One region of the Exiguobacterium sp. UBA7533 genome, then DNA from elsewhere that is predicted to be linked to it. Evidence: riboswitches for the same ligand, from Rfam matches in the RefSeq annotation. Region 1 holds a riboswitch; each other region holds the start of a gene.

Region 1 (8,120 bases):
AGGAGTCTATGCCATGTCACTTGCCCGTGTACTACCTTATACGAAACAATTACTGGAGTCCGTCATCGAACCTGGTGACTGCGTCGTCGATATGACTGCCGGAAATGGACATGATACGCAGTTCTTAGCAGAATGCGTCGGTCCAGAAGGTAGAGTCCTTGCGTTCGACGTCCAAGCTCAAGCCATCGAGGAATCGACACGACGTCTCGACGAAGCCGGAATGTTAGAACGCGTCGATCTTTATCACGAAAGTCACATCCATGTTGGTGCGCGTCTTTCGGACGAACGACGGCCTGTTCGTGCCGGCGTCTTCAATCTCGGATACTTGCCTGGAAGTGATAAATCGATCACGACGACAGGTGAAGAGACGCTTGAAGCACTCGACGCTCTCCTCCCGGTACTTGCACCTGGTGGTCTTGTCGTCCTTGTCGTCTATCACGGTCATCTTGAAGGAAAACGGGAACGCGATGCTGTCCTAGATTACGTCACAGCCCTTGATCAGCAAGGTTATGCCGTTCTTCAGTACCGCTTCTTGAATCAACAGAATCATCCACCGTTCATCATCGCGATCGAGAAAAAAGTGCGCTGACAGTAGAAATAAAGAAGTGATGGCTTCCGCTATGGAAACCATCACTTTTTTCATTCTTCGACTAATTTAAAAAACAACAATAATTTTTCCGCAAACCGTGTATTCAACCGTTCAAAGCTGAAATGCGGGAAACCGTGTAGACGTTGTAAGTAAATCTGATCGCCACCCATTTTCCGACATACTTCGAGTGTCAGTTTGACGTCTGCGAACTGATCGTCTGGTGCATAAAAACAAGCCAAGTTTACACGAGGCAGTTTTTTTCGTTCCTCGTCATGTACGACGATCTCTTCTTCGATTTCCCGGTACTGCGCATACGTCAGTTCACCGATGCGAACGGTATCTTCCGTACTTTGACCAAACGGCAACGTACCGAGTGGCGCATCGGGACGGAAACGATCAAACGCACTCGCGAAGACTTGTTTGACACCTCCGAGTTGTTTCGACGGATGCCAATCAAACAATGGTGAAACGAACGCAAGACTTGCGACTGGTAGTTCATATTCTTGCAACAGACGATTGACGACGAGTGCCCCCATGCTACAGGCGATGATATGAATCGGTAGCTTTCGTTTTCCTGCTTCGCGTAATGCTTCTTTTAACAGTTGACCGTGCTCTTCAAACGAAATGCGACGTGGTGCGTCGACGAGTAGCACTTCATACTCTCTTTCGAGTACTCGAATCAAAGCTTCACTCGGACGGGCACGCAGTTGTAACGGATAGACTAATACGATGATTCCTGTTGGTTGTTCAACCACAAACTCACCTCTTCACTTCATACTTCCTTTTCACGATACCTTATTTCAAACGCAAACGAAACCGTCCCGAGACGGATTTCACGAGGCAACATGGCGAAGACGAACGACTGATTCCGCTTGCCCAAACACTTCTTCCGTCATCTCACTAAGTTCTTCAAAACCAAATGAGGTCAGGAATTGACGCGCCTTATAGTTACGTGCTTCCACGTAGACTTCGAGTGGGACGGCTCCTTGTCGTTCGAGTTCACGAATCAGACGTCTTCCGATTCCGTTTTGCTGATATTCCGGCAAGACGTAAAGTCGAATGATTTCCCATGTTCCTTCGACATCAACAGCATGAATGAAACCGACGATTTCCTCGTCGATGATTCCGACATAAAAATACTCTCCCCGTGCTTCTTCCGCCGTCCGGATCGCACGAACGACTTCTTCTTGCGGATACGCCTCCTGCACGAAATGCGCTTTCGAACGTTCGGAATAGATTTCTTCATACGTATCCAACCAAGATGTGATAGCAATGTCATGAATACGTCCTGCATCAGCTGGAATAGCTTCGCGTATTTCCATAATCGGAACCCCCCTTTATACTCATACAAATCGACTCATGTACTTTTACCCTTTTCTAGAAAAAACATTCGTTTCCTGCAAAGTTCCGCGGAAACAAAAAAGCCCGAAAACCCACGTAGGATTTCCGGACTTTTTGATTATGCGAAACGTTTTGCTTGTTCTTCAAGAACTGCTGCTTTATCTGTTTGCTCCCATGGAAGCTCAACATCTGTACGACCGAAGTGACCGTATGCAGCTGTTTGACGATAGATCGGACGACGGAGATCAAGCATGTTGATGATTCCAGCCGGACGAAGATCGAAGTTTTCAGCAACCAATTCGACGAGTTGTGCTTCAGGAAGTTTTCCTGTGCCGAATGTATCAACTGCGATTGATACAGGGTGCGCGACACCGATTGCGTACGCAAGTTGAACTTCTGCTTTGTCTGCAAGACCTGCAGCAACGAGGTTCTTCGCGACGTAACGTGCTGCGTATGCAGCTGAACGGTCGACTTTTGTTGGATCTTTACCTGAGAATGCTCCACCGCCGTGGCGTGCGTATCCACCATACGTATCAACGATGATCTTACGACCAGTCAATCCAGCATCTCCTTGTGGTCCGCCAATGACGAAACGACCAGTTGGGTTGATGAAGAATTTCGTTGCTGCGTCGATGTATTCAGCCGGGATGACCGGTGTGATGACGTGTTCTTTCAAATCAGCTTGGATTTGCTCAAGCGTAACTTCTTCCGCATGTTGTGTCGAGATGACGATCGTATCGACACGAACCGGCTCGTTGTTCTCGTTGTATTCGACCGTGACTTGTGTTTTTCCGTCCGGACGAAGGTAGTCGAGTTGACCGTTTTTACGCACTTCTGCCAAACGGCGTGCGAGACGGTGCGAAAGCGAAATTGGAAGTGGCATGAGTTCTGGTGTTTCTTTCGTTGCGTAACCGAACATAAGACCTTGGTCTCCTGCACCGATTGCATCGATTTCTGCATCAGACATGCTACCTTCACGTGCTTCAAGCGCTTGGTCGACACCAAGAGCGATATCTGCTGATTGCTCATCGATCGATGTCAATACAGCACATGTATCCGCATCGAAACCGTATTTCGCGCGTGTGTAGCCGATTTCACGAATCGTTTCACGAACGACTTTTGGAATGTCGACGTAAGTGGATGTCGTGATCTCACCTGCAACGAGAACGAGACCTGTTGTAACAGAAGTTTCTGCCGCAACACGTGCGTTTGGATCCGCTGCAAGAATCGCATCGAGGATTGAATCCGAAATTTGGTCACAGATTTTATCTGGATGACCTTCAGTGACTGACTCCGACGTGAATAGTCGGCGATTAAGGTTTGTCATGTATGACCCTCCCAAAAAAGAATTTGACGGTGTACTCATTTCCCCTAGTTGAGTGGGACGGTAAAATGAAAAAAACCTTTCCAAGTCCAAAAAATGGTCAGGGAAAGGTTGTGCGTTCTTCCTTTACCCTCTTATCGTTCGAAGTGTTTACTTCGCTTCAGGAGAGCACCTTTTCCCTCATTAATATATGAATTAATGTAGGACGGTTGCCGGGTTTCTTCGGGCCTTGTTCCCTCCACCTGCTCAGAATAAGAGTATCCGTTACGAATTACATGATATAAAGTTGTACCTACTCTGTCAAGCAAGGTTTCAAATTCTAGTCGAAACTTTTTAAAAGAGATGTTAAACTATTAATGCTGAAAGCGTTTCCAGATAAATAGAAATCAGCACTAGAAAATGATTGCGCTCCCTTTAGTATGTCATATATAATGAATGTGTCATACTAAATGCAGTGAGCCAAAACCAACGTAGGGGAAAGGTGGGGTCAGGATGCCGATGACGGTCCTGAATATCGAAGAACTACTCAAGAAAGAGCATGTGTTCAAACAACTATCTGTTGCTGAACTTGTCGAACATGCGATTCGAAACGAAGAAGGTGTCCTTGCTGAGAACGGCGCACTATCTGTAGAAACGGGGAAATTTACAGGTCGTTCACCAAAAGATAAGTTCATCGTCCGTGATTCTTCCTGCGAGTCTCACATTGATTGGGGTCATGTTAACCAACCGATGGATGGAGACAAATTTGAACAATTGTTACAAAAGGTTCTTCGTTACATGAACGAAGCCGATCAGCTCTACTACACAGAAGCTGCTGCTGGGGCAGATACGCACTTCACCCTTCCGGTTCGTGTGCTCACACAATACGCTTGGCATAACCTGTTTGCCAAACAACTCTTTTTACGCGAGTATCCTGAAGTGGCTGCCTTCGAACCGTTCACGGTCGTCTACGCGCCACATTTCAAAGCAGATCCTACCGTTGACGGAACGAATTCCGAGACATTCATCGCCATGTCGTTTGAACACCGGATCGTCTTGATCGGCGGAACCGAATATGCGGGCGAAATCAAAAAATCGATTTTTTCCGTCATGAACTACCTCTTACCACAAGAAAATGTCCTTTCGATGCACTGTTCAGCAAACGTCGGACACGAAGGCGACGTCGCCTTGTTCTTCGGTCTATCCGGTACTGGTAAGACCACCCTGTCAGCAGACGATAGCCGTCAATTGATCGGTGACGATGAGCATGGTTGGTCGCATGATGGCGTCTTCAACATTGAAGGTGGATGTTATGCGAAGACGGTCAATCTGTCACGCGAAAAAGAACCGCAAATTTTTGATGCGATCCGTTTCGGAACTGTCCTTGAAAACGTCGTGCTCGATGAATCTCGTCATCCTGATTACGATGACACATCGTTGACAGAAAATACACGTGCTGCTTATCCGATCACAGCGATCGATAACATCGCTGTTCCATCACGGGCTGGTCATCCGAAGACGATTGTCTTCTTGACGGCTGATGCGTATGGCGTCTTGCCTCCGATCAGTAAATTGACGAAAGAACAAGCGATGTATCATTTCCTATCAGGTTATACATCAAAACTTGCTGGAACAGAGCGTGGTATCACGGAACCGGAAGCAACGTTCTCGACATGCTTCGGTTCACCATTTCTTCCACTGATACCTGAAAAGTATGCGACGATGCTCGGAGAACTGATTGATCGTCACGGTGTGACCGTTTATCTCGTCAACACAGGCTGGACAGGCGGTGCTTACGGGACAGGTAGTCGAATGAAGCTATCGTATACACGGACGATGGTCAACGCTGCCGTCAACGGAACACTTGCAGCGATTCCAACAGAAGAGCACCCAATCTTCGGACTTCATATGCCACTTGAAGTTCCTGGTGTTCCAAGTGAATTACTCAATCCGGTACGCGTCTGGTCAAATCCTGACGAATACAACACACAAGCGCGTTCGCTTGCTGAGAAATTCCAACATAATTTCCTTCGTTTCGAAAGTGCGACGGATGCGATCAAGTCAGCAGGTCCATGTCTATAAAAAAAAGAGCCTCAGGGCTCTTTTTTTTATAGAATGGCATCTGTCTCTTCTTGAAGATGCATCTCTTTTTGCATAAGCCACTCCTGACTTTCCGTAAGTAACGCATATGCTCGCGGAAGTGATACACCTAACCGTTGACTGAGCAATTCGAACTGTTCGAAATCACCGCGATCTGCGCTGATCGCAAGCACTAGACAATCCCGGAACGGATGGTCTTTTCCTTGGAGGACAATCTTCAAGGAATCCTCGATTGGCAATTGATCGATGATGTCGTCAATATCAACGGACAATAACGCATCGATATGCGATAACAAGCCGATCATATAGGCACTCTCTTGTTGCAGCGTCCTTGTTTCTGTTGCAAACAACTCACAGAGCTTTGCGCAATGTAAGGAAGAACGCAGCAACTCATTCGACCATTCATAAGGACTTGCGAGCTTCATTTCACGTAAGACAATCAACGAAATCCAGCTTTTAAGTTGAGCGAAGCCAAGTAGTGAGATCGCTTGACGAACGGAACTAACTGTATTGCGTAATCCCACTCCCGGAGAATTGATTAGTTGTAATACCTGGATGCTGATATACGGATTGGCTTCGATTTCATCAATGACTTCATCGTACTTCTCATCCGTATCAAGCCACTTCAGCATCTTTAACAACACCGGCAATTGTGGTGGAACAGCTTTCCCTTTCATCAGCATCGGTTTAGCATAAAAATAGCCTTGGAACCAGTCATACCCCATATCAAGACAACGTGTATGATCCTCGTGCGTCTCGACACGTTCAGCAAGCATCTTAATATGAGGATAATTACGTCGAACGATATGCAAAATGGCACTTTGCTCGCGAGGGGAAATTGCCTCGATGTCGATTTTAATTAAATCGATCAACGCAAACAATTCCGCTCCGTGCTGTCGAAGTAAATCTGTCACAAAATCATCAAGTGCTAATGTGAAGCCTGCTTCTTTCCAACTATGCAGAACCGACAACATTTCAGTATCAATATCAACTGTCTCTAAAATTTCAATGACGAATCGGTTAGGATCTAAATAATGAATCAGATCACTTTTCAACAAATCTGACGTAAAGTTGACGAAAAGTTTTTTTCCTTCCGCGACATGTTCCACCCCCATATGGACGAGTGTATTCGTCAATACATCCATCGTCGCTAAATCCCCATCAAAAATAGTCATTTGTTCAATCGAACGATACAATAATTCAAATGCATCAATTGATCCAACTCGATTAACGATGGGTTGACGTGCTAATAAGATATCCATCGTTCTCCTGCCCCCTCCATTGTCCTCAGATGGTTTCTATTATATCAAAGTTTACTTTTTAGGAGATTATTGTTTTTTACAATGTATCAATGGTCTGTTTTTTCAATCTCTATGCTTCATCTTCCAAAATACAAAAAGCAATACGACAAACGTCGTATTGCTTGAATCATGTATCATATCGGTTCCAAATGCCTGTCTCGAACCAAGTCAAAATATCACGCGTCACACGTAATTTTTCATGGATCGGGAACTGATGTGCATACGCATAAGTCTGAAGCAGGGTTTGGTCGGGATGACGTGCAGCATAAGCCGTCGCATGTCGTAAACGAACGTTCTCATCATACGCACCATGAATCAATAATACTTCACCTTGAGGAGCGACATGAAGCGGCGAGCGCACCTTATACGCCTCAGGTACGGTGTCTGGTGTCCCCCCCGTATAGCGACGCAACATCTTTTGCATCGTCTTCTGTTCCTCGTAGGTCCATGTCAACTCGGTCACGCCTGCCCACGACACCGTCCGCGAAACTGGACGATGATGAGCCAGGAGTAATGCCATTTGCCCCCCACGAGAAAATCCGAATGCATGAACATGCGAGACACGTTGTTGCAACCAATCGAAAGCACTGCATGCGTCTTCGACATCCCGATGTCCGAAATCTTCTTTTCCTGTTCCGCCTAAGTTTCCCCGATAGAAAGGTGCCATGACGAAAAAACCAGCCTGCGCGAACGCGAGCAGCCGTGTCGGTCGAACCATTCCGATAGATCGTGTGCCACCTCGCAAGTAGAGAATTCCCTGTCCGTTCGCGACTTGCGGAAGTACGATATAGGCACCGACGCGCTCCCCGTCTGTCGTCGTATAGAACATCCGAAACGTCCGAAACGGACCTTGCCGCGGAAGTTCAAACCAATCGGCGTTCGCTAAGTACACGGAGTGTCTCCGGAAGGACGCGGTCCTTCATCATGAAACTGTATTGTCGGTTCGTATCGAGACGATCAGGGAGTTCCTCGAACAGAAAAGCACCATCTGTTTCATCTACAGCCAAATGGGATGACAGCGATTCGATTTGCGCGAAGTAGATATTTTTAATGATCGTATCCCCTTTTCCGGCAACACGATATTGCCCGATGTACTTCAAGGAATCGATTTTTCCGCCTGTCTCTTCCATCACTTCACGACGTGCGGCTTCTTCTGCCGTTTCACCCGGTTCAACCTTCCCACCCGGAAATTCATATCCGCGTTGCTTATGATGGGTCAGCAACCATTTCCCTTCGTACACGGCAATGACCCACACATGTAGAGGGCGATCCGAGAACGGATGGTCCTCAAAACTTAACTCCACTTGATTTTGATAATAATCCAAGAATGTAATCACGTACGTGCACCTCATTTCTTCTTCTAACTTCACTTTACCTGTTTCACGGGTATTCTAAAAGTGAAAACGCTAGGATTGCCTATAAATCTGGAAAATGATTACTCGTCCTCATCTCGTGAACGTAAAAAAAACAGCCGATGTTCCACTAA
Region 2 (8,120 bases), on a different contig from region 1:
CGTAAATTGGAACCCAGCCATCCGTCGTGACGAAAATTCGAACAGCGACGACTTTCCGATCCTCTTGGAGCGTAAAGTAGTGGCGTGTATTGACAGGAACAGAAATCAAATCACCAGGATTGAGTTCGATGTTATAGTAGCCGACTTCTTCGTCTTTGATCGCGAAGACGCCGTGACCGCTTACGATGAAACGGACTTCATCATCCGTGTGATGATGTTCTTTCTGGAAGTTGACGAGCAACTCGTCAAGGTTCGGTGTCGTATCCGAAAGTGAAATGATATCAGCTGTCTGATATCCACGACGTTCTGATACGTCTTTGATTTCTGGAGCGAACGTATCGAGAATCGTTTGTTTGTCGGCATCCGTCAGTGTGAAGTTCTCGACGAGAGGTGCTGGTAGTTTTGAGACGTCCCATTGTTCGTAAAGAACGCCGCGCGATGCGAGGAAGTCAGCGACTTCCGTTTGATCCGTATACCGTGTGTTTGTTTCTTGGAATAAGACTGTTGCCATGAGATGATTCCTCCTTTTAATAGATAGATTGACGGCATGATTGCAACGTCAACGTATAGTTGAATAAAAACTCGAAGGCTTCGAGGTGTTTCTTTGCTTCAAAGGCGGTCGGTGCCCAGACCGTGATTCCGTGATTGCGAATCAGGACGGCACCGCTGTCCGCTGTGACATATGGCGCAAAAGCAGCAGCGAGTGTCGGGATGTCCGCGTGATTCGGAATGATCGGCACCGTGACCGTCGCATCTTCTTCCCAGTGACCGAGTGCCTTGATGATTTCTTGACCGGAGAAGGTGATACTTCCCTGATCGCCATATAACTCCGAAATCACATTGTTCGCAATCGTATGGACATGCAGGGAACATCCGGCGTTCGTTCGGTTGAACACTTCGACATGGAGCAATGTCTCAGCAGAAGGGCGCCCGGATTGCTCGCCGATCAATTGACCGGTCGCATCGACATGAACGAAGTCGTCAGGAGTCGTCTGCCGCTTATCTTTCCCACTTGCCGTCACAAGAAATTCAATCGGAATACCGGACGTCCGAATGGCGAGGTTACCACTCGTACCAGGGAACCAATCGCGCGCTGCAAGTTCTTGTTTGATGGCGCGTAGTTCTTCATACCGTCGCATGAATGTCATATCGTCACCTCCGATCGTGCTAAATCATGAACGATATCGTGGAACGTCTCAAAAGGTGTATAGGCGATATCATTTTCTTCACACAACGTGATCAGATAATCACGGGCATAGACACGATCCGCTTGTTTTGCGAGTTCGAAGTCCGTCACTGAGTCACCGATGACGATGATGACGTCATCGTCTTTGCATAATGTACGGGCAACGGATGTTTTACAACATCCGCATCCATTCGTGCAATGGGCATCGCAGGCGTGTGGCCAATCGATGTGGACGAATGGACCACTGAAATCGGCAATGTTACAGTAAATCTGCTCTTGCTCGAGGAACGGTGCTAAGATCGGTTCGACGAAAAAGTCCATTCCACCGCTAACAATCGAAAAATGGATTCCTTGACGACGACTGTACTGAAGCAACTCCGAAAATCCTTCGCGAATGACAGCGCGCTCCATCAAGAAATCAAGATAGTCCGCTTTACCGCCGGACGGCAGAAGCGCGAACATCTGCCCGACACCACTTTGGATCGACAACGTCCGGTCGAGCACGCCACGTTTCAACGGTTCGAAGTCATTCACTGGCGCAAATACCTCCATGAGTGCAATGATGTTATCCTGCATCGTTACGGTACCGTCGAAGTCACAAAGAATTCGTAAGGTCATGACTTGATCCCCCAAGCGTCGAGCGCGACTCGTAATTCTTCATGTCGTGACGCAGCATTCGATAGGGATTCATTTGCGAGTGCCGCATCAAGTGCTTGACGAAAAGCGATAACACCAGCCGCAGCACCTTGCGGATGACCATGTACGCCACCACCAGCGTTGATGACGGAATCGATCCCGAAGTCGCGTACGAGTTGAGCAACGAGTCCTGGGTGAATACCGGCTGAAGGGACAGGGAAAATCGCTTTCGTCTGACCGAAGCGAGTCGCTTCGACCGCGATGCCGCGGGCGACGTCCTTCGGAAGAGCGACATTGCCGTAAGGTGACGGGAATAGTGTTAAGTCTGCACCAGCAACGCGCGGTAATGTGCCAAGTAAGACAGGCGCTGCAACACCGTGGTTCGGGCTAGCAATCAATGCACCGCTGTAAGCCGGATGATTGAAAATGGGAACGTTGATCTCCGGATCACTTGCCAATTCACGTAAGACGTCGAGTCCGTATGTGAAGGTATTCAACAAGAAAGCAGTTGCTCCAGCGTCAATCAATCGTTTGGCTTGATCCTTGAGCGTAAAGACGGGACCACTAAGTGTGATCGCATACAACGCACGTTTACCGGTCCGGTGGAAATGAGCATCGATAACCTCACGTCCGATCCGTGCCCGATCAATCGTCGGTGTCAACGGATTGTCATATAAGATCTCATCGTCCTTGACGAGATCGATCCCACCAGCAAGTTGTCCTTCGAGTTGATTACGAAGGAACGATAAATCGCGTCCGATGACCCCTTTGAAGATGCTCATTAACAGTGGACGATCTTCGACACCAATCAAGGAACGAACCCCTTCGATCCCGAACTTCGCACCTGGAAAATCCGACGTGAATGTATCGGGTAGTAGCAGTTCTGTTAATTTGATTTCACCGTCGAGTGAGAGTTTCCCGAAGACGGTCGTCAAGATCGCAGAAAAGTCGCGCGATACATTGTGTTCCGGGTAACGAATCGTGATATAGCCTTTACCGTCGCGTTCTTCCGTATGTACGACTTCTCCTTTGAATGAGGCGAGTTGTTGTTGCTCAAGATGATTCAGCTCCGTCCAGGAACCAACCGTCAGACCAAGCGCGAGTTGTTCGGCGCGTTGCTCCAGTCGATCGCGGGCGGTCAATTGATAAGTAGCTGTGATGTAAGCCATGTCTTTCCTCCTTCAATAAAAAAATGGTCTCTTGTCAGCGACAAGAGACCATGAATGATTCGAACGTGGACTCTTATCTGTCAGCTTAGTAGCTGCAAGAATTAGCACCGTGCCAAAAGGTCGGTTGCTGCGACATCGTAGGGCTTGTCCCTCCGTCTGCTCTTGATAAGAATTGGATGAAATTGTGAAATCTAATTGCAATTTTTACATGAGAGTCACGACTTGTCAAACTATTTTTAGAAAATTTATTTTTTTGAAAATACTCTTTCTATATATGGAGCAAAAACGATATCCGTTTCTGCTTGATTTCGATTTGACAGCAGGGAAGAGGATTGCGTAAGATTCAAATCAATATCACACACGACAACTACATACGACTCTTATCGCGAGTTGGCAGAGGGAATTGGCCCGATGACGCCGCAGCAACCGACCACTTGGCACGGTGCTACATCCAACAGACGTTTCGTCTGAGAGATAAGAGGACGCAGTGACTTTCCTGCGCCTCTTTTCGATGACGAAAAGAGGCGCTTTTTCGTGTATCACACAGGGGGAACTGAGATGACATACAAAGCATTTACAGAACAGGACGCGATCGAACGGGTCCGCTCACTAGGACTGATCGGCGACGGAGCCGTCGAAGCAGAAGAGATTGGCGACGGCAATCTCAATCTTGTCTTTCGAATTCGAGAAGGTGAACATCGATTGATTCTAAAACAAGCACTTCCGTACGCGAAAGTCGTCGGTGAAAGCTGGCCACTATCACTCGAGCGGGCGTGGATCGAGCAATCCGCACTCCGTGAATTCGCCCGGCATGCCGTGCCGTTCGTACCGCGTGTTTTTCATGCTAGTCACGACGAGGCGTATACGGTCATGGAAGATCTTTCACATCTGACAATCGTTCGAAGCGGTTTACTCGCAGGTGAACAGTATCCGTTGCTTGCGGAACATATTGGTTCTTATCTCGCTCGGACTTTATTCCATACATCGGACTTTGCGCTTGGTCCGGTTGAAAAAAAACGTGTCGCCCGAACGTACTACAATCCGGACTTGTGCGACATCACGGAAAAATTAATCTTCACGGATCCGTTCCATGACGCGGAGACGAACGAGATTGAAGCCGGGCTTGAAGAAGAGGTGGCACGTCTATGGGCGGACGATGAGTTGAAACGCGAAGTCGCAAAACTCGAAGCGCTTTTCATCACGAAAGGAGATGCGTTGCTACACGGCGATCTACATACAGGAAGCATCTTTGCTTCGGCAACGGAAACGAAAGTCATCGATCCAGAATTCGCCTTTTATGGTCCATTCGGATTTGATGTCGGACAGTTCATCGCCCACTTATTCTTTGCAGCATACCCGGATTATTCAGCACTTCGTGATGCCCGGATTCGCGACATCGATACGTTCTGGCTGACGTTCGCTTCGACGTTCCGCGCCTTATGGGAACGCGAAGCCGTCGAACCATTCCGGACATCGGGACTCGTCGACGATGTACTGAGCACGATCTTGCAGGATGCCCTTGGCTTTGCCGGTTGCGAACTGATTCGTCGGACGATCGGACTCGCACCAGTCGCTGATTTAGAAACGATTAGTTCTATGACGGAACGACTAGAACGAAAACAACATGCTTTACGTTTAGGATCGGCGTTAATCAAACGTCGGACCGAATGCCGGACATTTGATGATTTACGAAACTTCGACGTAACGGAGGAACTTAGCCGATGAGTACATTCGTTCAAAGTATTCGTTATGAAGACCGTGTCTTGACGATTCTCGATCAGACACGTCTACCGCAGGAAGAACACTATGAAGTCATTACCGATCTTGCACAAGCGGTCGAAGCGATTAAACAACTGCGCGTCCGAGGGGCGCCTGCGATCAGTTTATTTGGCGGATTCGTACTCGTTCAAGAGGCGTACCGGTTTGAAGCAGAACTGTCGATCTATAAGCAAGCCTTGCTTGAGACATCAGCGACGTTACTCGCGACACGACCGACGGCTGTTAACTTACGAAATGTCCTTGATCAATTGAATCCAATCATTCAAGACGGGACGTCGGTAGAAGAGATCCGCGAACGGCTCGAGCAGCGGACGATTGCCTTATACGATCAGGATGCGCAGACGTCACGTCAAATCGGGATTCACGCACTTGAATTGTTCCAGTCAGGTAACCGGATCCTAACGATCTGTAATGCTGGATCGATTGCGACCGCTGCTTATGGAACAGCACTTGCGCCGTTCTATATCGCAAAAGAACGCGGCATTGAATTATCTGTTTTTGCGAGTGAGACGCGACCATTACTGCAGGGAGCACGACTGACGACATGGGAGCTACAACGTGCCGGCATCGATGTCACGCTAATTACAGATAACATGGTCGCCCATACGCTGAAAGAAAAACAGATCGATGCAATCATCGTCGGGGCGGACCGGATTACACGCAACGGAGATACGGCGAATAAGATCGGAACGTTCCAACTAGCATTACTCGCTCAAGCTTTCGGTATCCCGTTTTACGTCGCAGCACCGCTCTCGACGTTTGATTTCTCACTTGTTTCCGGAGACGCGATCGAAATTGAAGAACGTGATCCGCAGGAAGTGACGACTGTCCAAGGTGTTGCGACAGCACCAGAAGGAGTTGCTGTTTTCAACCCAGCTTTTGATGTCACACCACACACATTGATCACGGGCATCATCACCGAACTTGGTATTATCACGCAACCGAATGAAGAAACGATTGAAAAATTAACGGGGCTTCAACCCCTCGGATAAGGAGACAATTCATGAAAAAATTAGCTTACGCCGTCCTAGCACCGGCCTTATTACTAGCGGCTTGTGCGAATGGAGAAGCGACGACGAAAGTCGTCAAGGATGTACCAAAAGGAGTTCAATCGGATGTCAAGATCGCCGTCATCCGTAACCTCGCATCGGACGACCATACGAAGCAATTCCTTGATGGCGCACGAAGTGAAGGAGAAGCGCTCGGCTTTAAAGTCAGCACGTTCATTTCGGAAGGTAACGATGTCAAGTTCAAGGAACTGGTCGCGCAGGCGATTCAGCAAGATTATGATGGGCTCATCATTTCGCACGGTAAGGAAGACTATGCCTATGACATGATCAAACCAGCAGTCGATAAAGGACTGAAGGTCGTGACGTTCGATACGGTCACGAAGAAAAAAGGGGCATCTTTACAAGACGTGACGGAAACGTTCCAAAACGATCATCAACTTGCGAAGCTATCACTCGATGAAGTGACGAAGGTGACGGACAAAAAGCCAGTCCGTGTCATCAAACTCTGGTTCGGACCAGGTTTTGCCCCGCTCGATCGTCGTCAGGAAATCTATAAGACGTACGAAGCAGACGGCAAAATCAAAACGCTTGAGACGGTTGGACCGACGAACTTCCAAGATGTCCAAGGGGATATCGCGACAAAGATGAATGCCATTCTCGCGAAATACCCGAAAGGAAGCGTTGATGCCGTTTGGGGAGCATGGGACGAAGTCGCAAAAGGCGCTTACAAATCGCTCAAGGATAATAAACGTCAAGAAATCCCATTGATCTCGATCGATGTCTCAAATCAGGACATCAACCTGATGCGTGAGAAAGGCAGCAACTGGGTTTCGACGAGTGCGGTGGATCCATTCCTGATTGGACAAACGGACATGCGACTACTGGCTAAGAAAATCGCCGGAGAGAAGACGCCGGATAGCTTTAATCTCGATGCGAAACTCGTTGAGCAGAAGGCATTGAAGCAGGACACAACGATGTATAATCTCGATACGATCATCAAAGGTTGGAGTACGTCGGATAAATTCAATGAGCCGTGGATGGACCGGTTGCGTGACGTCCATAAAAAACAATGACGTCTATCAATCATCACCTGGAGATGACCGGGATTTCACTTGCGTTTCCGGGAGTCCAGGCACTCAAGCAAGTCTCCTTTGAGGTGAAGTCTGGTGAAATTCATGCGCTTGTCGGTGCGAATGGTGCCGGTAAGTCGACGCTGATGAAAGTCTTATCTGGAGCGGAAACAGCGGATGAAGGAATCATCCGTCTTGACGGGAAAGAACTGTCAATTCAATCTCCGCGTGATGCAAAACGAATCGGGATCGATCTCGTCCAACAAGAGGTTGATGTGGCGCTTGTCCCGTATTTGACGGTTGCTGAGAATATCTGTCTCGATCTGTTGACGGACGGAACAATGACGGGTTTGGTATCCCAACGCCGTTACATACAGCGTGCGAAAGAAGCGTTAGCGACATTACAGGCGGATATTTCCGTCAAGACACGTGTCGAAGAATTACGTCTTGCTGAAAAGCAACTCGTATTGATTGCACGCGCCCTCGTTCAGGAACGTCGTTTTTTAATTTTGGATGAACCGACGGCACCTCTCAGTCAGGCGGAAACAAGCCATCTCTTTTCAGTCGTGCGTCGTTTAGCGGAACGGGGACTTGGGATCATTTTCATTTCCCACCGCCTACAAGAATTGTATGACATTTGCGACTCCATCTCGGTCATGCGCGACGGTCAACTCATCTCGCGACATCTTTTGACAGACATCACGAAGGAAGCTGTCGTTGAGCAGATGCTCGGGCGTAAGCTTACGTCTGTCGCGAAAACGTCACGGATCAATGCGACGAACGTACTGACGGTCGAGAGTGCCACGAATGCGGACGTCCGCGACATCTCCTTGACGGTTCAAGCAGGGGAAGTCGTTGGTATCGCGGGTCTTGTCGGTGCCGGTAAAACGGAATTATGCAAAGCATTATTCGGTGATCGCCCGTTTCAGGAAGGGGAGGTTCGTATAGGTGGAAAAGCCCATCGCCTTTGCAATCCACAAGCTGCGATTCAAGCGGGAATCGGTCTCGTTCCGGAAGAACGGCGAAAAGAAGGAATTCTTGTTGCCGATTCTGTCGCAGAAAACCTGACAGCAGCGGCAGCTCATGATTTCGTCAACCGCTGGGGACTGATGGATCGTCGTAAAGAAGTCGAACAGGCATCGAAATGGGTCAAGGAGCTGGGCATCAAAGTGGCAGACGTGAAACAGGAAGTAGGTCAACTATCCGGTGGGAATCAACAAAAAGTCGCCATCGGAAAATGGTTACTGACCAATGTTTCTGTCCTCGTCTT
Region 3 (8,120 bases), on a different contig from region 1:
ATGCTTTTGTAACATAACTGAAATAATATCCTTGAATATTACAAAGTAAGAAACGCAAAGGATTGTTGACGACGAATTTAAAAAAATATGATACCTTTAGTTCACGAAAGAAATTACATACCTCCTGATGTATGTATGGAAGTATGCTGAATGCAGTTGAATTTATAAAGAATAGGTGAAAAACATGCCAACAACTGATAAAAAAGATAAACCTGAACGTTCCTATACTTTGGCTCAATTGAGCCAGCTGACATTAAAAGAATTATATGAAATCGCAAAGACGAAGAATGTCCCGCAATATCGGGAAGCCCGTAAGCGTGAGTTGATGTTCAAGATTCTAAAAGCACAGGCGGAATCAACAGGTCTTTATTTCCTCGAAGGGGTACTTGAAGTCATCCCTGGTAATCCACAAATGCAAAACGATGGTGGCTTCGGCTTCCTTCGCCCTATCAATTATTCCCAATCCTCTGAAGATATCTATATCGCCGCTTCTCAAATCCGACGCTTCAATCTACGTAATGGTGATGTCGTCACAGGTAAAGTACGCCCACCGAAGGAAAACGAACGTTTCCAAGGATTACTTAGTGTGGAAGCCGTCAACGGCGAAGCACCGGATACAGCGCGTAACCGTTTGTTCTTCCCGGCGCTGACACCGATCTATCCGGATCGTTTAATGCGTCTTGAGACAGAGCCGCGTCATTTATCGGTTCGTGTCATGGATATGATTGCACCGGTTGGGTTTGGACAACGCGGTTTGATCGTCGCACCACCAAAAGCAGGGAAGACGTCACTCCTCAAAGAAATCGCGAACTCGATTCAAGAGAATCATCCGGATGTCGAGCTGATCATTCTATTGATCGATGAGCGACCAGAGGAAGTAACGGACATCGAGCGTTCGGTTCCGGGAGCAGATGTCGTCAGTTCAACGTTCGACGAAACACCGGACAACCATGTCCGGATTTCTGAACTTGTCCTTGAACGGGCGATGCGACTTGTCGAACATAAAAAAGATGTCGTCATCTTGATGGATTCGATCACGCGTTTGACTCGTGCGTATAACTTAACAGTGCCGCAAAGCGGACGGACGCTTTCAGGGGGGATTGACCCAGCAGCGTTCCACAAACCAAAACGGTTCTTTGGTGCGGCGCGAAACATCGAACATGGTGGCAGTTTGACGATTCTTGCGACGGCACTCGTCGAGACGGGATCCCGCATGGATGACGTCATCTATGAGGAATTCAAAGGAACAGGAAACATGGAGCTACATCTCGATCGTAAGCTGTCGGAACGCCGAATCTTCCCGGCAATCGACATTCGCAAATCAGGTACGCGGAAGGAAGAACTCTTGCTTCCAAAAGAGCAACTCGATGCGCTCTGGACGATTCGTCGGACGATGAACGAGTCGAACGAGTTCGTCGATACGTTCCTGCGTAAGATTCGCGACACGAAAAATAATGAAGAATTTTTTGCTGAACTTGAGAAAGAAAAGAAGAAGACGGTCCGACGTGCACCTGCTAAACCGCGTACCGTCAAGAAGGAAACGACGACGGAAAAATAACTATTGCGACGCGTAAAAAAATCGTTTAGTATAGGAAGGTAACTTACTCTGGCTCAGCAAATGGACCAGGGCGGAAGGAGAGAAATCAACCATGAAACAAGGAATTCACCCTAACTACAACAAAGTAGTATTTATGGATTCAACGACTGAGTACAAATTCTTAAGCGGTTCTACTCGTTCTTCGAACGAAACGATCACTTGGGAAGATGGTAACGAGTACCCACTCATCCGTGTGGATGTGTCTTCAGACTCGCACCCATTCTACACAGGTCGTCAAAAGTTCAACGCGGCAGATGGTCGTGTCGATCGCTTCAACAAAAAATACGGCCGCAAGTAATTACTTGCCGGTTCTTAAAAAACAGCCTGCCTCCATTACGGAAGCAGGCTGTTTTTGTATAGGCTGAATTGCGAACGGTACGTAAGGTACGTCTTTAAGACGAACGAGAAAGCAATCCCGCCGACGATCCCGATCAAGTACGGCATAGCATCTGGATGTGCCAAGATGTAGTCGACGACTTTATGGAACGAGATATGACGACCAACAAAGTAGCCGGCGCCCAAGAACACACTGACCCAAATCAAAGCACCTGTATACGCGTAACTCGCAAAAATGCGAAACGGCATTTTTGAAACACCTGCAAAAAAGGCAGAGAGTTGGCGAAGACCAGGTATGTAGTAACCGATGATCAAGACCGATTTGCCGTAACGACGAAATCCGGCTTCAGCGGAGAGAATGTGTTTTTCTGAGATGCGCATCTTTGGTCCGACGCGATGCAACAGGGGCATGCCGAGTTTTAAGCCCAGCACGTAGCTAATCGTCATTCCAATGCAACTGCCAGCGTAAGCGGCAAGAATCGTACCGAACAGCGGTAGATTGCCTTGATGCATCCAAAAACCGGACAGGACGAGCAAGGTCTCATCAGGAACCGGCAATCCCACGATACCACCTGCGAGAAGGACGGAAAGACCAAGGGCGCCATATTGGTGCAGAATGTCATGTAAGAGATGATGAATCGGGGACACCTTCTTTCGCGAGAATCTTCTTCTTTAGTGTACAGGAAATGGATGAAGGTTGGAATGAAAGGACAAAAATTCTAGGTAAAGAAAAAATGAATTTTGATTTCCGGAAGTCAACCCTTTTTCTCAATACCGTTTCGAGCTATACTCGTTAAAGTGACTATTTTTAGAGGACGGTGTCGGACGATGATGCATGTAATAAATCAGTACGGCTGGATCGAAGTAATTTGTGGCAGTATGTTTTCCGGGAAATCGGAAGAGTTGATTCGTCGTGTCAGACGGGCACAGTACGGCAAACTGCCCGTTCAAGTATTCAAGCCGGCAATCGATGACCGGTACCATGAAGAGCATGTCGTCTCTCACATCGGAAATTCCGTCGTGGCGATTCCAATGGCGACGAGTCGTGATCTCTATGCAGCAGTAGCGGAAGAAACACAAATTGTCGGAATTGATGAAGTTCAATTCTTTGATGATGAGATCGTTCAAGTCATCGAAGCACTTGCGCAAGACGGAAAACGCGTCATTTGTGCAGGACTCGATCAGGATTTCCGGGCAGAGCCATTTGGCAAGATGCCAGAATTACTGGCGCGCGCAGAATTTGTGACGAAACTTCAGGCGATCTGTCTCTCATGTGGCGATCCGGCTTCCCGGACACAACGTTTGATTGATGGAAAACCAGCGAACTATGATGATCCGATCATTTTAGTCGGCGCTTCAGAATCGTATGAGCCACGGTGCCGCCACTGCCATGAAGTGCCAGGAAAGCCGAAGCCGCTCCAAACGATGCAGCACCAAAAAGGATAAACAAAAAAGACGAACCGATGATGGTCGTCCTTTGATGTAACAGCTGTTCGCTTCTAAGTGAAGACGAATAGCTGTTTTTTTTATTATCCCGTTTCCTGTGAGAAACGACTCGAGCGTTCGATGAAACGAATCGTCTCACGCACGATCAAATCCTGATCATGATCGAGGGTCGCGACGTGGTACGAGTTAAGGAGACAGTAGATTCGTTTATCATTCGTCCCGATATGCTGATGCAGGTAATCCGAGCTCGACGGCGGAACGACGTGATCGGTCGCCGAGTAAAGAATCAATGTCGGTAGAAGGATCGATCCAAGGCGTCCTTTCGTCTCATCCATCAAGCGGACGAGTTCGAATGCACAACGACTCGGAACGAGGTCATAGATGATTTCGAAAGCAGACCGTTTGATATCCGGTGCCCCTTCAGGTAGGTATTGTGGACCATCTTCAAACGACAGTGCTTCATAAGACGGAACGGAGAGAGCGGCATTGATCGTAATGATGCCTGAAAATGGAATCCCGTCAGCGGCGAGCGATAGTGCGAGCGTCGCGCCCATCGATTGACCGATGACGAAGACTTGATCGCATGTTTCTTGTAAACGTGCATAGCCGTCTTGCAGGCTCTGCTTCCAACATCGAGCAGTCGATTGTTCGAACTCACGGACGTTCGTCCCGTGACCACGCAAACGTGGAGCATAGACAGTGAATCCTTTAGCAGCAAATGCCTCACCGACGTCCCGAACACTTTGCGGGGTCGCATTAAAACCATGACAGATTAAAATGCCGATCGGTCCACCTTGAAGATAAAATGCTTCAGCACCAGTCAATACAGGATAGTTCATCATTACTATTTTTCCTCCATTCGTGAAAAAAACTCGTCAACGTCACTGCTTGGACGCCCACGAGTTTTTCACCGTATCATCCAAAGCCGCGCTTTGCTGGTCGGAGCACCTTACAGATTGCAGGTTGCCGTGAAGTCATAGAGCCAGGTCTCTCGTTCACTCTTGATAAATATCATATTGGAATTGTCGGATTAATCATTGAAACGATGGTAGCACGACCGAAAATGCCTTGTCAAATCGTTCTGGACGAATCGTGATTTGTTCTTTCAGCTAACTCATAACTTATGACTCAATCGATATGCGACAAATGGATTATTTTTGCAAAGTTGGTTGACTTTTAAAGGTTCGACCCGTAATGTAAAAATTAGTTTTACGACATAAGCAACAACGCAACAACACACATACGAATTTCATACCGCAATACTTATCCAGAGAGGTGGAGGGACTGGCCCTACGAAACCTCGGCAACAGACTCATTGTGAGCACTGTGCCAATTCCATCAGACAGATGTCTGAGAGATGAGTGGAGTGGATTCTGCCACTGCGCGGATCCAGGTCTCTTCTTGTTTCTCAAGAAGGGACCTTTTTTGTTGAATGAAGGGGGAAAGCGGAATGATTGCATTTCATCAAGTCAAAAAAACGTACGTCACGAAGGATCAGACGATCGCAGCACTCGACGGTGTCGACCTGACGATCGAGAAAGGCGAAATCTTCGGTGTCATCGGCTTTAGCGGTGCCGGAAAAAGTTCATTGCTCCGCTGCGTCAACCTGTTAGAACGACCGACGTCAGGAACAGTGACGGTCGACGGGGAAGATTTAACACAACTATCACCCAAAAAATTACGTCAAGCGAAACAGCGGATCGGGATGATCTTTCAACACTTCAATCTATTGAATGCGAACACGGTCTTTACGAACGTTGCGAAACCACTCGTTCTCGCAGGTGTCAAGAAAGACGAGATTCGTCGCCGGGTGACGGAATTGCTCGAATTCGTCGATCTCGCAGACAAGGCGGATCATTATCCGGATCAATTATCCGGCGGACAAAAGCAACGTGTCGGCATCGCCCGGGCACTAGCGACGCAACCATCCGTCCTCTTATGTGACGAAGCGACGTCAGCACTCGATCCTCAGACGACACATCATATCCTCCAGTTATTAAAACGCATCAATGCGGAATACGGGATTACGATTCTCTTGATCACCCATGAGATGGGTGTCATCCGGGAGATTTGTGACCGGGTCGCCGTCATCGAAGCTGGGAAGCTGATCGAGTCAGGAACAGTCTTTGATGTCTTTTCAAATCCGCAGACCGAGACAGCGAAAAACTTCGTCCGCTCCGTCATGCATGATGAAATTCCAGCATCAATTCGTCAGTTGATCGAGTCACGGAATGCGCATCCGATCTATAAGATTCATTTTCTCGGACACCACACCGGACAACCACTCTTGTCGCAAGTCGCAAAACGCTTCGACGTCGATGTCAACATCCTGCACGGTAGCATCACGGAGTTGCAGGAAACACCGTTCGGTACATTACTTGTTGAACTGATCGGTGAGACGGCTGAAGTGAAACGAGCCTTACAGTACATCGATCAGGCACAGGTGACCGTCGAGGAGGTGCTTGCTGATGCTAGTTAACTACAGTGATATCTGGACGGCATTCCTGCAGACGATGACGATGGTATCCGTCTCACTCTTATTCTCGACCTTGATCGGCTTACCACTCGGCATTCTACTCGTCGTCACCCGGAAAGGGGCATTGCTCGAGAACGTCCCGCTGTTCACATTTTTCAACAGTATAGTCAATATCTTCCGTTCAATTCCGTTCATCATCTTACTTGTTGCGATCATCCCGTTGACACGGTTGATCGTCCAGACGTCGATCGGAACAGAAGCCGCCATCGTTCCACTCGTCTTTTATGCCGCCCCGTATATGGCACGGCTGATCGAGAGTTCCTTACTTGAAGTCGACAAAGGTGTCCTTGAGGCAGCAGAAGCGATGGGGGCGACGCCATTCCAAACGATTTTCCGCTTCCTTCTGCCGGAAGCACTCGGTTCCCTAATCCTTAATTTAACGATTGCAACAGTCGGCTTGATCGGGGCATCAGCGATGGCAGGTGCTATCGGTGGCGGTGGACTGGGTGACTTAGCAATTACGTACGGTTATCAACGGTTCGACACGAAAGTCATGATCATCACGGTCGGGATTCTCGTTATCTTAGTCCAAGGCTTACAGACGACAGGCAACATCGTCGCACGAAAAATCAGAAGACATTAATCAAGGGAGCGATTCAGCCATGAAAAAAGCAGTAGCGATTGGAGCAACATTAACGACGATTTTATTTGCCGGGTGCTCAGCATCAGGAGAAGAAGAAAAGACGATCAAGCTCGGGGTCAGCGGTTCAGACACTCAAGTGTGGGATTACGTCGCGAAAAAAGCGGAAAAGGAAGGCATCAAAATCGAGCTCGTCAAGTTCTCCGATTATGTCCAGCCGAACATGGCACTGGCTGAGGGTGAGATCGACGCCAATGCTTTCCAGACGATTTCCTACTTCAACGCCTTCAAGAAGGAACATAAGTTGAAGCTGTCGCCGATTGCGACGACCGTCATTGCACCAATGGGGATCTACTCGGATAAATATAAGGACGTCAAAGATATTCCAGTCGGTGGCAAAATTGCTGTTCCGAACGAAGCGACGAACATGGGACGTGCCCTCTTATTACTACAAGAAGCAGGTTTGATCAAATTACCGGACGACTTCGACGGCAATGGATCGGTCGATAAGATCGTTGAAAATCCGAAGAAACTGAAAATCGTTCCGATCGTCGCGGGACAAACGCCACGCGTCTTACCGGACGTCGCTGCATCGATCATCAATAACGGTATTGCTGTTGACGCAGGACTAAATCCGATCAAGGACTCGATCGTCCATGAGAACGAGACAGCAAAACCATACATCAATATCATCGCGACACGGACGGAAGACAAGAACAAAAAAGAACTGAAAAAGATCGCGTCGCTTTACCAACAAAAAGATGTCGCGGCTTTCATCAAAAAAGAATATAAAGGTAGCTCGATCCCGACGTTCGTTCCACTAAGCGACATCGGCGAATAAATTCTAAAGGAGAGTGGATAGCATGACGACACCAGTACGCACGACATGGGTAGAGACGATTGAGCAGGACATCGAACAAAAAAGGGAATCGTATCTTGAGACGAGCCACCGGATTCATGCGACGCCGGAAATCGGTAACGAGGAATTCTTTGCTTCGCGACTACATGCAGAGCGTTTGACGGCAGAAGGCTTTACAGTAGAACTCGGCGTCGCAGGGCACGAGACCGCATTCTTCGCGAAGAAGTCAAGCGACCGACCTGGCGCGACAATTGCCTTTCTCGCTGAGTACGATGCGTTGCCGGGCATCGGACACGCATGCGGTCATAATATCATCGGAACGACGAGTGTCGCAGCGGCGATCGCGCTTAGCAAAGTGCTTGATGAAATCGGTGGGAGTGTCGTCGTGCTTGGAACGCCAGCCGAAGAAGGTGGGCCGAACGGAAGTGCGAAAGGCAGTTTCGTCAAACACCAGTTGCTTGAAGGAATCGATGCGGCCTTGATGGTCCATCCGTCCGGACAAACGCGGATCACGGGATCCTCGCTTGCGGTTGATCCGCTCGATTTTGCCTTTACGGGTCGTCCCGCGCACGCAGCGGCGACACCGGAAGAAGGCATCAACGCTCTCGACGCTGTCATTCAGCTCTTCAATGGGATCAACGCTTTACGTCAGCAGTTACCGGATGATGTCCGGATCCACGGGATCATCACGCATGGTGGCGATGCGCCGAACATCATTCCGGAATACGCAAAAGCACGTTTCTTCATTCGGGCGACGACACGGGAA
Region 4 (8,120 bases), 250 kb from region 1:
AGGTGGGGCGATTGGAAATCCGTCGATTGAATCCAGAAGATGCAGTACTCTATAAAGCATTGCGATTAGAAGCATTACAGAATCACCCGGAAGCGTTCGGCTCCGATTATGAAGCGGAAAAAGATCGGCCGGTCGACCAGTATGCTACGCGGTTTCAGAGCGAACAGACAGCGACGTTCGGTGCCTTTCATGAAGCGCAACTCGTTGGGGTCGTCACCGTTGTCTGCTCCGAGCTAGACAAGATGCGACATCGAGCCAATTTATTTGCGATGTACGTCACTCCAAGCATCAGAAAACAGCAGGTCGGACAGCAATTGGTACAAGAGGCATTACGGGCATTAGAGGAACGTCCTTGGATCGAGCAGGTTCATCTCTCGGTCGTTCGGACGAATGAAGCCGCTAAAGCCTTGTATCGGTCGCTTGGCTTCGAATCGTACGCGATTGAACCGCGGGCGTTGAAAATCGATGGTACCTATCATGATGAAGAACTCATGTGGTATCGGTTCTAACACAAAACAACCGAAATTCAATGAGAGATGATCTCTTTTGAATTCCGGTCGTTTTTAAAATCAGTTTGCCCAATTTGGTTTGCTGAAACCTTTGAATGATTTTTCGATGACTGTGTTGAATGCATCGGATTCGACAGCTGTCTTCAGGTCTTTCGCGACTTGTGAGTCTGCATCTTTCGTTTGGACAGCAATGAGGTTCCGGTATTGCTCGTCCATCGTCTCAAGTGCTAACGCATCGAGTAAATCGAATTTCGCAGCAAGCGCGAAGTTCCCTGGAACTGCTGAGACATCAACGCTTTCGATGGCACGTGGCAGTTGCGCTGCTTCAAGCGGCTTGATGACGAGTTTCTTCGGATTTTTGACGATATCTTTCTCTGAGACGGTCAGTGGATCGACATCTGGCTTCAGTTCGATCCAGCCTTGTTCTGCCAAGAGGTTCAGCGCGCGTGCCTGGTTCGTTGGATCGTTCGGTGTCGCGACTTCAGCGCCTGTCTTGACGTCGTCAAGTGTCTTCGCCGTTTTACTATACAGTCCCATCGGTGCCGTCGGGACTGTGATGAGTCCTTTAAGGTCGAGCTTCTTTTCTTTAGAGAACGTCTTCAGGTAAATCGAGTGTTGGAATAAGTTAGCATCGATATTGCCGCTACCGAGTGCGATGTTCGGTTGGATATAATCGCTGAATTCGACGATTTCGACTTTATAGCCTTTCTTTTCGAGTTGCGGTTGAATCGCTTGTTTGACCATGTCGCTATAAGGGCCGCTTGTCGCCCCAATCTTGATCGTCTTGTCTTTTTCATCAGCGCTGCTGTCTCCGCATCCTGCGAGGATTCCTGCACCAAGTAAGGCTGTCGCTAAAAAGGCATATCGTTTTTTCATGATTCAACTCTCCCTTTATATGTATAATTAGCGCTTGTCTGTTTTTCGCGCCAGTTGATTGCCAAGTGCTTGAATGCTCTGGACGATGACGATGAGGACGACGATCGTCACGATCATGATGAGATTATCATAGCGATAATAGCCGAAGCGGATCGCGAGGTCACCGACACCTCCGCCGCCGACGATCCCAGCCATCGCCGAGAAGCCGATCAAACTGATCGTCGTTAGCGTGATGCCTTGAATGATGCCGGGGAGTGCTTCTGGTAAAAGGATACTGACGATGATCCGTAATGGTTTCGCACCGCACGCTTCCGCTGCTTCGATCAAACCAGGTGGAATCTCACGCAGTGATGTTTCGACGAGTCGTGCGAGAAACGGAATCGCTGCGACACTGAGGCTGACGGATGCTGCTGTCGGACCAATCGTATTATCAAGCAAGAATTTCGTTAATGGAATGAGAGCAACAAGCAAGATGATGAACGGCAAGGACCGGACGATGTTGACGACGAAGTCAAGGACACGTCGGATGGCAATGTTTTGAAAGAATAAACCGCGGTCGGTGACGAACAGGAGAATCCCGAGTGGAATCCCGACGACCAATGCGAAGGCAAGCGAAATGCCAACCATCCACGCCGTCTCACCAAGTGCCTTCAACAACTCGGGTAACATCGTTTGTATACGATCAAGCCACATCCTGAATCACCTCGAGTGTATGAAGTTCCGCCGCAAGCCAGTCGAGGGCAGGTGCGATTTGATCGGAGGATCCCGTCAAGCTGACGATTAAGACACCAAAAGCGACGTCTTGGATGTAATCGACTTTTCCGTGCAGGATGCTGACCGAGATATCGTATCGACGGATGGCTTCCGATAACGTACTTTCACCGGTCTTCTCGCCCGTGAACTGCAGGCGGATGATCTTTCCCGGTGTCGCTTGCAAGATGCGTTCCGGTAGCTCGATCTGGAGTGCCGTGTCGACGTAATGTTGTGTCACCGGATGTTTGGCTTGACTGAACAAATCGTATGTAGAGGCGACTTCGACGACTTCCCCTTGCGACATGACCGCGACACGATGGCAAATCTGTTTGACGACATCGATCTCATGCGTGATGAGGACGATCGTCAATCCGAGTCGTTCATTCAAATCTTTCAACAAATCTAAAATCTGCAGCGTCGTGACCGGATCAAGGGCAGAGGTCGCTTCGTCACATAACAAGACGGTTGGATCATTCGCGAGTGCCCGGGCAATCCCAACGCGCTGTTTCTGTCCGCCGCTCAACTGACTCGGGAAGTTCGTTTCGAATCCTTCGAGTCCGACGAGTGAGACGAGTTCACGGATCCGTTCCGGAAAATCTGCTCGTTTGACGCCAGCAGCCTTCAGTGCGAAAGCAATGTTATCTGCGACATTACGAGACTGGATCAATTGGAAATGCTGAAAGATCATTCCTGTCCGCAAACGAAGTTGACGCAAATCTGCTTTTGACATCCCACCGAGCGAGACACCGTCGACCTTGACCGTTCCTTGTGTCGGATGCTCGAGACCGTTGATCAGACGAAGTAACGTACTCTTACCGGCACCGGATTCACCGATGATCCCAAAGATTTCTCCTTTTTGAATCGTCAAATCGACATCCCGTAATGCGAAAATCGGGGTCCGGTCTCGGACGAACCGTTTCGTAATCTGTTTGAATTCAATCATTTGCTCATCTCCTTGTACAAAAAAAGTCGCTTTTTCCTAGTAGCAGAGCAACCAGAAAAAAGCGACGAAAGTGTAAGATTTCGTAACTTATCTCTCAGAATGAATCCATTCTGTAGGATGTGGCACCGTTCCTGATAGGTGGTTGCCGGACGTCGTTGGGCCTAATCCCTCGGTCGCTCTCGATAAGTAGTTATGCTGTTGGGATTTACTTTAACGGAAATGATTCCCATCTGTCAAATGTTTTTTCAGAATTATTCCGCAACAGGTGTCCGGAACAGGTTGAGCGTTCCGATTCGGTCGACGGCCTCCTCTAGCCGTTCGACGTCAGCAATTAAGCTGATCCGCACGTATCCTTCGCCGTATTCACCAAAGAATGATCCAGGGGTCACGGCGACGTGTGCTTCGTCAAGCAGATGATCCGTGAAGCTTTGGGACGTGTATCCTTCCGGCACGGGGAGCCAGACGAAGAAGGAACCGCCCGGTCGTGGTCCACTCCAGCCGATTGCATCGAGTTTCGTAAACAATGCATCGCGTCGTGTTTCATATAAGCTACTTAACTCACGGACACATGTTTGGTCACTCGTCAGGGCAACGGTCGCTGCATGTTGGATCGGTGTGAAGGCACTGACGTAGAGATGTTCCTGATACGTCTCGATGCTTGAGATGACGGACGGATTTCCGATTGCGAAAGCGATTCGGAAGCCAGACATGTTGAAGCGTTTCGAGAGTGAGAACAACTCGATTCCGACATCTTTCGCCCCTTCCGTCTGCAAGAAGCTTCGTGTGGGACCATCAAAGCTGATGCCACCGTAGGCTAAATCATGGACGACACAAATATCATGGGCATCCGCGAAGGCAACTGTCTGTTCGAAGGCTTCTGCTGTCGCTGTCGCACCTGTCGGATTACTCGGGTAATTGAGGAACAACATCCGGGCGCGCTCGACATCTGTCGTATCAAGTAAATCGTAATCCGGCAGGAAGTTATTTTTCTCAAGCAATGGAAGCGTAATCGGGTAAGCACCAGCAAGTGCTGCTCCAGACAGGTAATCCGGGTACCCCGGATCCGGGACGATGACACCTTCTCCAGGATTGACGATCGTTTGTGGTAAGGCGACGATTCCGGCTTTACTACCGAGAAGAATTGCGACCTCGGTTGCCGGATCGATCGTGACGCCGAATTCGTTGGCATAAAAGCTCGCGACGGCTTGCTTTAGAAAATCATGTCCACGAAATGGTGGATATTGAAGGTTTGTTGGCTCATCGATCGCCTGTTTCAAGGCGTCGAGAATATGTACGGGCGTCGTTTGATCGGGTGTTCCTTGACCAAGGGTGATGACATCATGTCCGGCAGCTTTCACAGCACCGATCCGGTTCGCAAGTTCAGCGAAAACGGGAGCAGGAAGCCGATCGATGGCGATGGATGGAGCGAAATGTTTCATGGATGTGTGCCTCCTTCGTAGTATTGTCGTCAAGGATAACGAATATTCAGTCAAAAGAAAAGAACTTTTTTGAAATTCAAAAAAATCGTCCAATAAACAGGTACAGATATGTGGAGCGGGAATAGAGAGTAGGGAGAGGAGTGAGGAGATGAAGCGAGCTAGCTGGAAAGAAGCAGTCGTCTATCAAGTCTATTGGCGCAGTTTTAAGGATTCGAATGGGGACGGCATCGGTGATTTGCGAGGTGTCATCGACAAGCTAGATTACATCGCATCGCTTGGTGTCGATATCGTCTGGTTAAATCCATGTTACCGTTCTCCAGACATCGATAATGGCTATGATATTGCCGATTATTACACGATCATGGACAAGGCGGGGACGATGGGCGATCTACAAGAGTTGATCACAGCGGCTCACGCACGCGGCTTAAAGATAATTCTTGATTTGGTCGTCAATCATACGAGTGACCAGCATGACTGGTTCCGTCAGTCGCGGGACCGAATCCACGACAAGGATGATTGGTACATCTGGAAAGATGGAACGAAAGAGACTCCCCCGAACAATTGGCGGTCGTACTTTGCGCCGAGCCCGTGGACGTGGAGTGAAGAGCGCAAACAATATTATTTCCATTCTTTTGCAAAAGAGCAACCGGACTTAAACTGGGAACAACCGGCTGTCCGGCAAGCGATCTACGACATGATGAACTGGTGGATCGCTCAAGGGATTGACGGTTTCCGGATGGACGTCATCAACTTGATCAAAAAACGTTCGCTTGAGGATGTCGTCAATCCGTTTAATCTATCGTATCTCGGGAATCAACCAGGTGTGCACGACTTCCTTCAGGAAATGCATGCGAACGTCCTTGCCGGGAAAGACTTGTTCACGGTCGGTGAGATTCCGTTCGTTGGTCCGGAAGACGGTCTGTTATATGTCAGTGAAGAACGTGAAGAACTTCGAACGCTGTTTCACTTCGAAATCGCGGACGACATGGAGGCGATGGATCTTTTACGTTTCAAGGAAATTCAGAAACGATGGTATGACGTCTTGTATCCGTTAGGCGTAAATTCACAGTTTCTCAACAACCACGATCATACGCGACAAGTGACCCGCTTCGGCAGTGAACGATACCGAGTCGAGAGTGCGAAACTACTCGGTTTGATGTTGCATACATTACCTGGCATTCCATACGTGTATCAAGGAGAAGAGATTGGGATGACGGGGATTCGCTTCTCGGATCCGTCGCTCTATCAAGACGTCGCCTTTCGCAATCGATATGAAGAGCGCGTCGCTGGCGGCGAGGATCCGGAGGTCGTACTCTCGTCAATGCAGTTACTCGCACGCGATAACTCCCGCACGCCGATGCAGTGGGACGGTACGTACGCGGCAGGCTTTACGAATGGGAAACCGTGGTTAGCGGTCAATCCGAATTACACGGACATCAACGTCGCGCAAGCAGAAGCCGATCCATCATCCGTACTTGCCTTCTACCGAGCATTGATTCAGATGCGAAAGGATCATCCAATCATGGTCTATGGTACGTATCGCGACTTAGCTCTTCATGATCCGTATCTCTACATCTATGAGCGGGAACTAGAGGGAGAAGTGTGGCGGATCGTTCTCAACGTGCATGATGAACCGATGCAAACTGCCTTCGTTTTATCACAAGATAAGTTGCTTGTGTCGAACTATCCAGATATCTCGGATGAACTACGTCCTTATGAAGCACGTGTATATCGACATACTGTTACAGAACAGAATTGAACTGCTGGACGAAAAAACATCCGCGACGTGTCAGGAACGCGTCGCGGATGTTTTTTCGTGTGTTATTTGAAAGGTGACGATTTTTTCGTCTGTAAGACTTGCGTGAATCGATCGACGGCTTGGCGCATCTCGTAACTTGGTCCAAGGATGAGGGGACCATGTCCGACGGCAAGAATATCTGGAGACAGTTCCGTTAATTGATCGGCGGAGCGAAGAGCAACGTCCGGATCCCATGTCGCAAGTGCTGGGAACGGAAATTGCCAACGGACGTCACCGGAGACAGCGAGTCCCCCTTGTGTCTGAAAGGCATCTCCGGCGATCAGCATCCGACTACCTTCATGCCAAAGAGAAATCGAACCAGGTGTATGACCTGGCGAGGCGATGACGCTGAGGCTACCGACTTGTTGACCACTTTCGAGCAATCGATCTGGACGTGTTTTGATGTTTTTCGGAATACCGCCTTTTAAGGGGGTCGTTTCGCCTTCGCGTAGCGTCTCGTCCCCACTGAGCAATGCGGCATCACGGTAACTGATGCAGACTTGAGCGAGAGGAAAGGCATTCGCAAGGAAATCGAGCGAGCCGACATGATCGGCATGTGCGTGTGTCAGGATAATCGCGCCGAGCGGTTTTTCTTGCTTTCGAATATAGTGATAAAGCGCCTTTGCGTTGATTCCGAGTCCGGCGTCAATCAATGTCAAACTGTCTGCTTCTTCAAACAGGTAGCAATTGACCGGGAAAAAGGATGGGGTCGTCTGCAATTGGTGTAAACGTTCGATGATCGTGACACGCATCGGCTTCACTCCTTCAAAAAGTAAATAGACTTCTTCTTTAGTATCGTCTGTTTTTGAATAGGCGTCTAGACGGATTATGTGTAAAAAGAGGCACCATCTATTACTAGATGATCCCTCCCATGCTAATTATTCAAATGTCACAGCGAAGACAGCACCGGCATGTGGTGCATCATCTCCGTTGGCAGCTGTTGTGACGAGTAAGCGATCTTCGTAAAAAATCGGACATGTCGGATTCGAGACAGGGAAGTCGACATGATCCAGTTTTTCGCCCGTCGTAAGATTCCAACGTGTGATACATGATCCGGCGTAATGTGCGATCCAAGCATGACCTTCAGCATCCTTCGTCATACCATCCGGGAATCCTTCTTCCTCTTCGAGATCAACGGCGACGCGTTTATTCGAAAGTGGGGCATCGGGAGCGTAGTCGAAGGCATAGACTTTTTTCGTTGGTGTATCAATATGATAGAGCGTCTTGCCGTCTTCTGACCAGACGAGTCCATTGGAGTTCGTCAAGTCTTCGTGTAAAACATCGATGGAACCGTCATGACGCAGACGGAACAGCCCAGCTGTTTTACCGTCTTCTTCATTAATGCTACCAGCGACATATTGTCCGGTCGGATCGAGCTTGCCATCGTTCATCCGATCAGAATCCGGTAATGACAATTGATGTTCGAGAGACAGATGACCTTCCTTGAGATCGAACGTGCCAAAGCCATGTGCTGATGTGACACGCAATAAGTCCGGAGCATCCGTCAAGGCAATCGATGTAATAGCGCTTGGCAACGTATATGGTTTAAGTGCTTCTGTAACAAGATCATATGAAAAGAGCAGTTGATTCGGAATATCGACGAAATAAAAGCGTTTTGTTTTTGCGTCGTAAACAGGAGATTCACCTGTCTTACACGTGATATCAATGAATAGGGAAACGGTCATGAGTACTCTTCCTCCTAAGCGGACGGCTCTACATGCTGTCCAAGTAATAACAATTTAGTATACCTGTTTTGATACGCAATCAAACCTAAGTCAAGGTGTACACTCGCATCGACTTTG

What was found. Region 1 has a riboswitch for S-adenosylmethionine ahead of metK (methionine adenosyltransferase). Riboswitches for the same ligand answer to the same signal wherever they lie in the genome.
Region 2: it holds a riboswitch for S-adenosylmethionine, as region 1 does, so the genes downstream of both, mtnK (S-methyl-5-thioribose kinase) here and metK (methionine adenosyltransferase) in region 1, are expected to answer to the same signal.
Region 3: it holds a riboswitch for S-adenosylmethionine, as region 1 does, so the genes downstream of both, B2U10_RS15155 (methionine ABC transporter ATP-binding protein) here and metK (methionine adenosyltransferase) in region 1, are expected to answer to the same signal.
Region 4: it holds a riboswitch for S-adenosylmethionine, as region 1 does, so the genes downstream of both, B2U10_RS03850 (methionine ABC transporter ATP-binding protein) here and metK (methionine adenosyltransferase) in region 1, are expected to answer to the same signal.

The regions. Positions count from the first base shown of each region.
Region 1 is NZ_DLMP01000001.1:514,019-522,138, forward strand. Features, by position in the region: gene B2U10_RS02555 (class I SAM-dependent methyltransferase) at 1-589, shown strand, start outside; gene B2U10_RS02560 (serine aminopeptidase domain-containing protein) at 640-1,344, opposite strand; gene B2U10_RS02565 (GNAT family N-acetyltransferase) at 1,423-1,911, opposite strand; gene metK (methionine adenosyltransferase) at 2,049-3,257, opposite strand; SAM riboswitch class I at 3,386-3,512, opposite strand; gene pckA (phosphoenolpyruvate carboxykinase (ATP)) at 3,747-5,315, shown strand; gene B2U10_RS02580 (EAL and HDOD domain-containing protein) at 5,342-6,595, opposite strand; gene B2U10_RS02585 (alpha/beta hydrolase family protein) at 6,762-7,526, opposite strand; gene ytkD (RNA deprotection pyrophosphohydrolase) at 7,498-7,971, opposite strand.
Region 2 is NZ_DLMP01000002.1:265,761-273,880, forward strand. Features, by position in the region: gene B2U10_RS05455 (1,2-dihydroxy-3-keto-5-methylthiopentene dioxygenase) at 1-511, opposite strand, end outside; gene B2U10_RS05460 (methylthioribulose 1-phosphate dehydratase) at 528-1,148, opposite strand; gene B2U10_RS05465 (2-hydroxy-3-keto-5-methylthiopentenyl-1-phosphate phosphatase) at 1,145-1,804, opposite strand; gene B2U10_RS05470 (2,3-diketo-5-methylthiopentyl-1-phosphate enolase) at 1,801-2,991, opposite strand; SAM riboswitch class I at 3,062-3,163, opposite strand; SAM riboswitch class I at 3,369-3,472, shown strand; gene mtnK (S-methyl-5-thioribose kinase) at 3,550-4,716, shown strand; gene mtnA (S-methyl-5-thioribose-1-phosphate isomerase) at 4,713-5,762, shown strand; gene B2U10_RS05485 (sugar ABC transporter substrate-binding protein) at 5,774-6,853, shown strand; gene B2U10_RS05490 (sugar ABC transporter ATP-binding protein) at 6,850-8,120, shown strand, end outside.
Region 3 is NZ_DLMP01000018.1:129,743-137,862, reverse strand. Features, by position in the region: gene rho (transcription termination factor Rho) at 185-1,558, shown strand; gene B2U10_RS15175 (type B 50S ribosomal protein L31) at 1,650-1,895, shown strand; gene B2U10_RS15170 (DedA family protein) at 1,931-2,581, opposite strand; gene B2U10_RS15165 (thymidine kinase) at 2,765-3,379, shown strand; gene B2U10_RS15160 (alpha/beta hydrolase) at 3,463-4,221, opposite strand; SAM riboswitch class I at 4,289-4,390, opposite strand; SAM riboswitch class I at 4,640-4,743, shown strand; gene B2U10_RS15155 (methionine ABC transporter ATP-binding protein) at 4,830-5,858, shown strand; gene B2U10_RS15150 (methionine ABC transporter permease) at 5,848-6,498, shown strand; gene B2U10_RS15145 (MetQ/NlpA family ABC transporter substrate-binding protein) at 6,518-7,336, shown strand; gene B2U10_RS15140 (M20 family metallopeptidase) at 7,359-8,120, shown strand, end outside.
Region 4 is NZ_DLMP01000001.1:767,414-775,533, reverse strand. Features, by position in the region: gene B2U10_RS03865 (GNAT family N-acetyltransferase) at 12-509, shown strand; gene B2U10_RS03860 (MetQ/NlpA family ABC transporter substrate-binding protein) at 570-1,385, opposite strand; gene B2U10_RS03855 (methionine ABC transporter permease) at 1,413-2,078, opposite strand; gene B2U10_RS03850 (methionine ABC transporter ATP-binding protein) at 2,068-3,081, opposite strand; SAM riboswitch class I at 3,166-3,270, opposite strand; gene B2U10_RS03845 (aminotransferase class I/II-fold pyridoxal phosphate-dependent enzyme) at 3,333-4,520, opposite strand; gene B2U10_RS03840 (alpha-glucosidase) at 4,669-6,279, shown strand; gene B2U10_RS03835 (MBL fold metallo-hydrolase) at 6,342-7,070, opposite strand; gene B2U10_RS03830 (SMP-30/gluconolactonase/LRE family protein) at 7,197-8,003, opposite strand.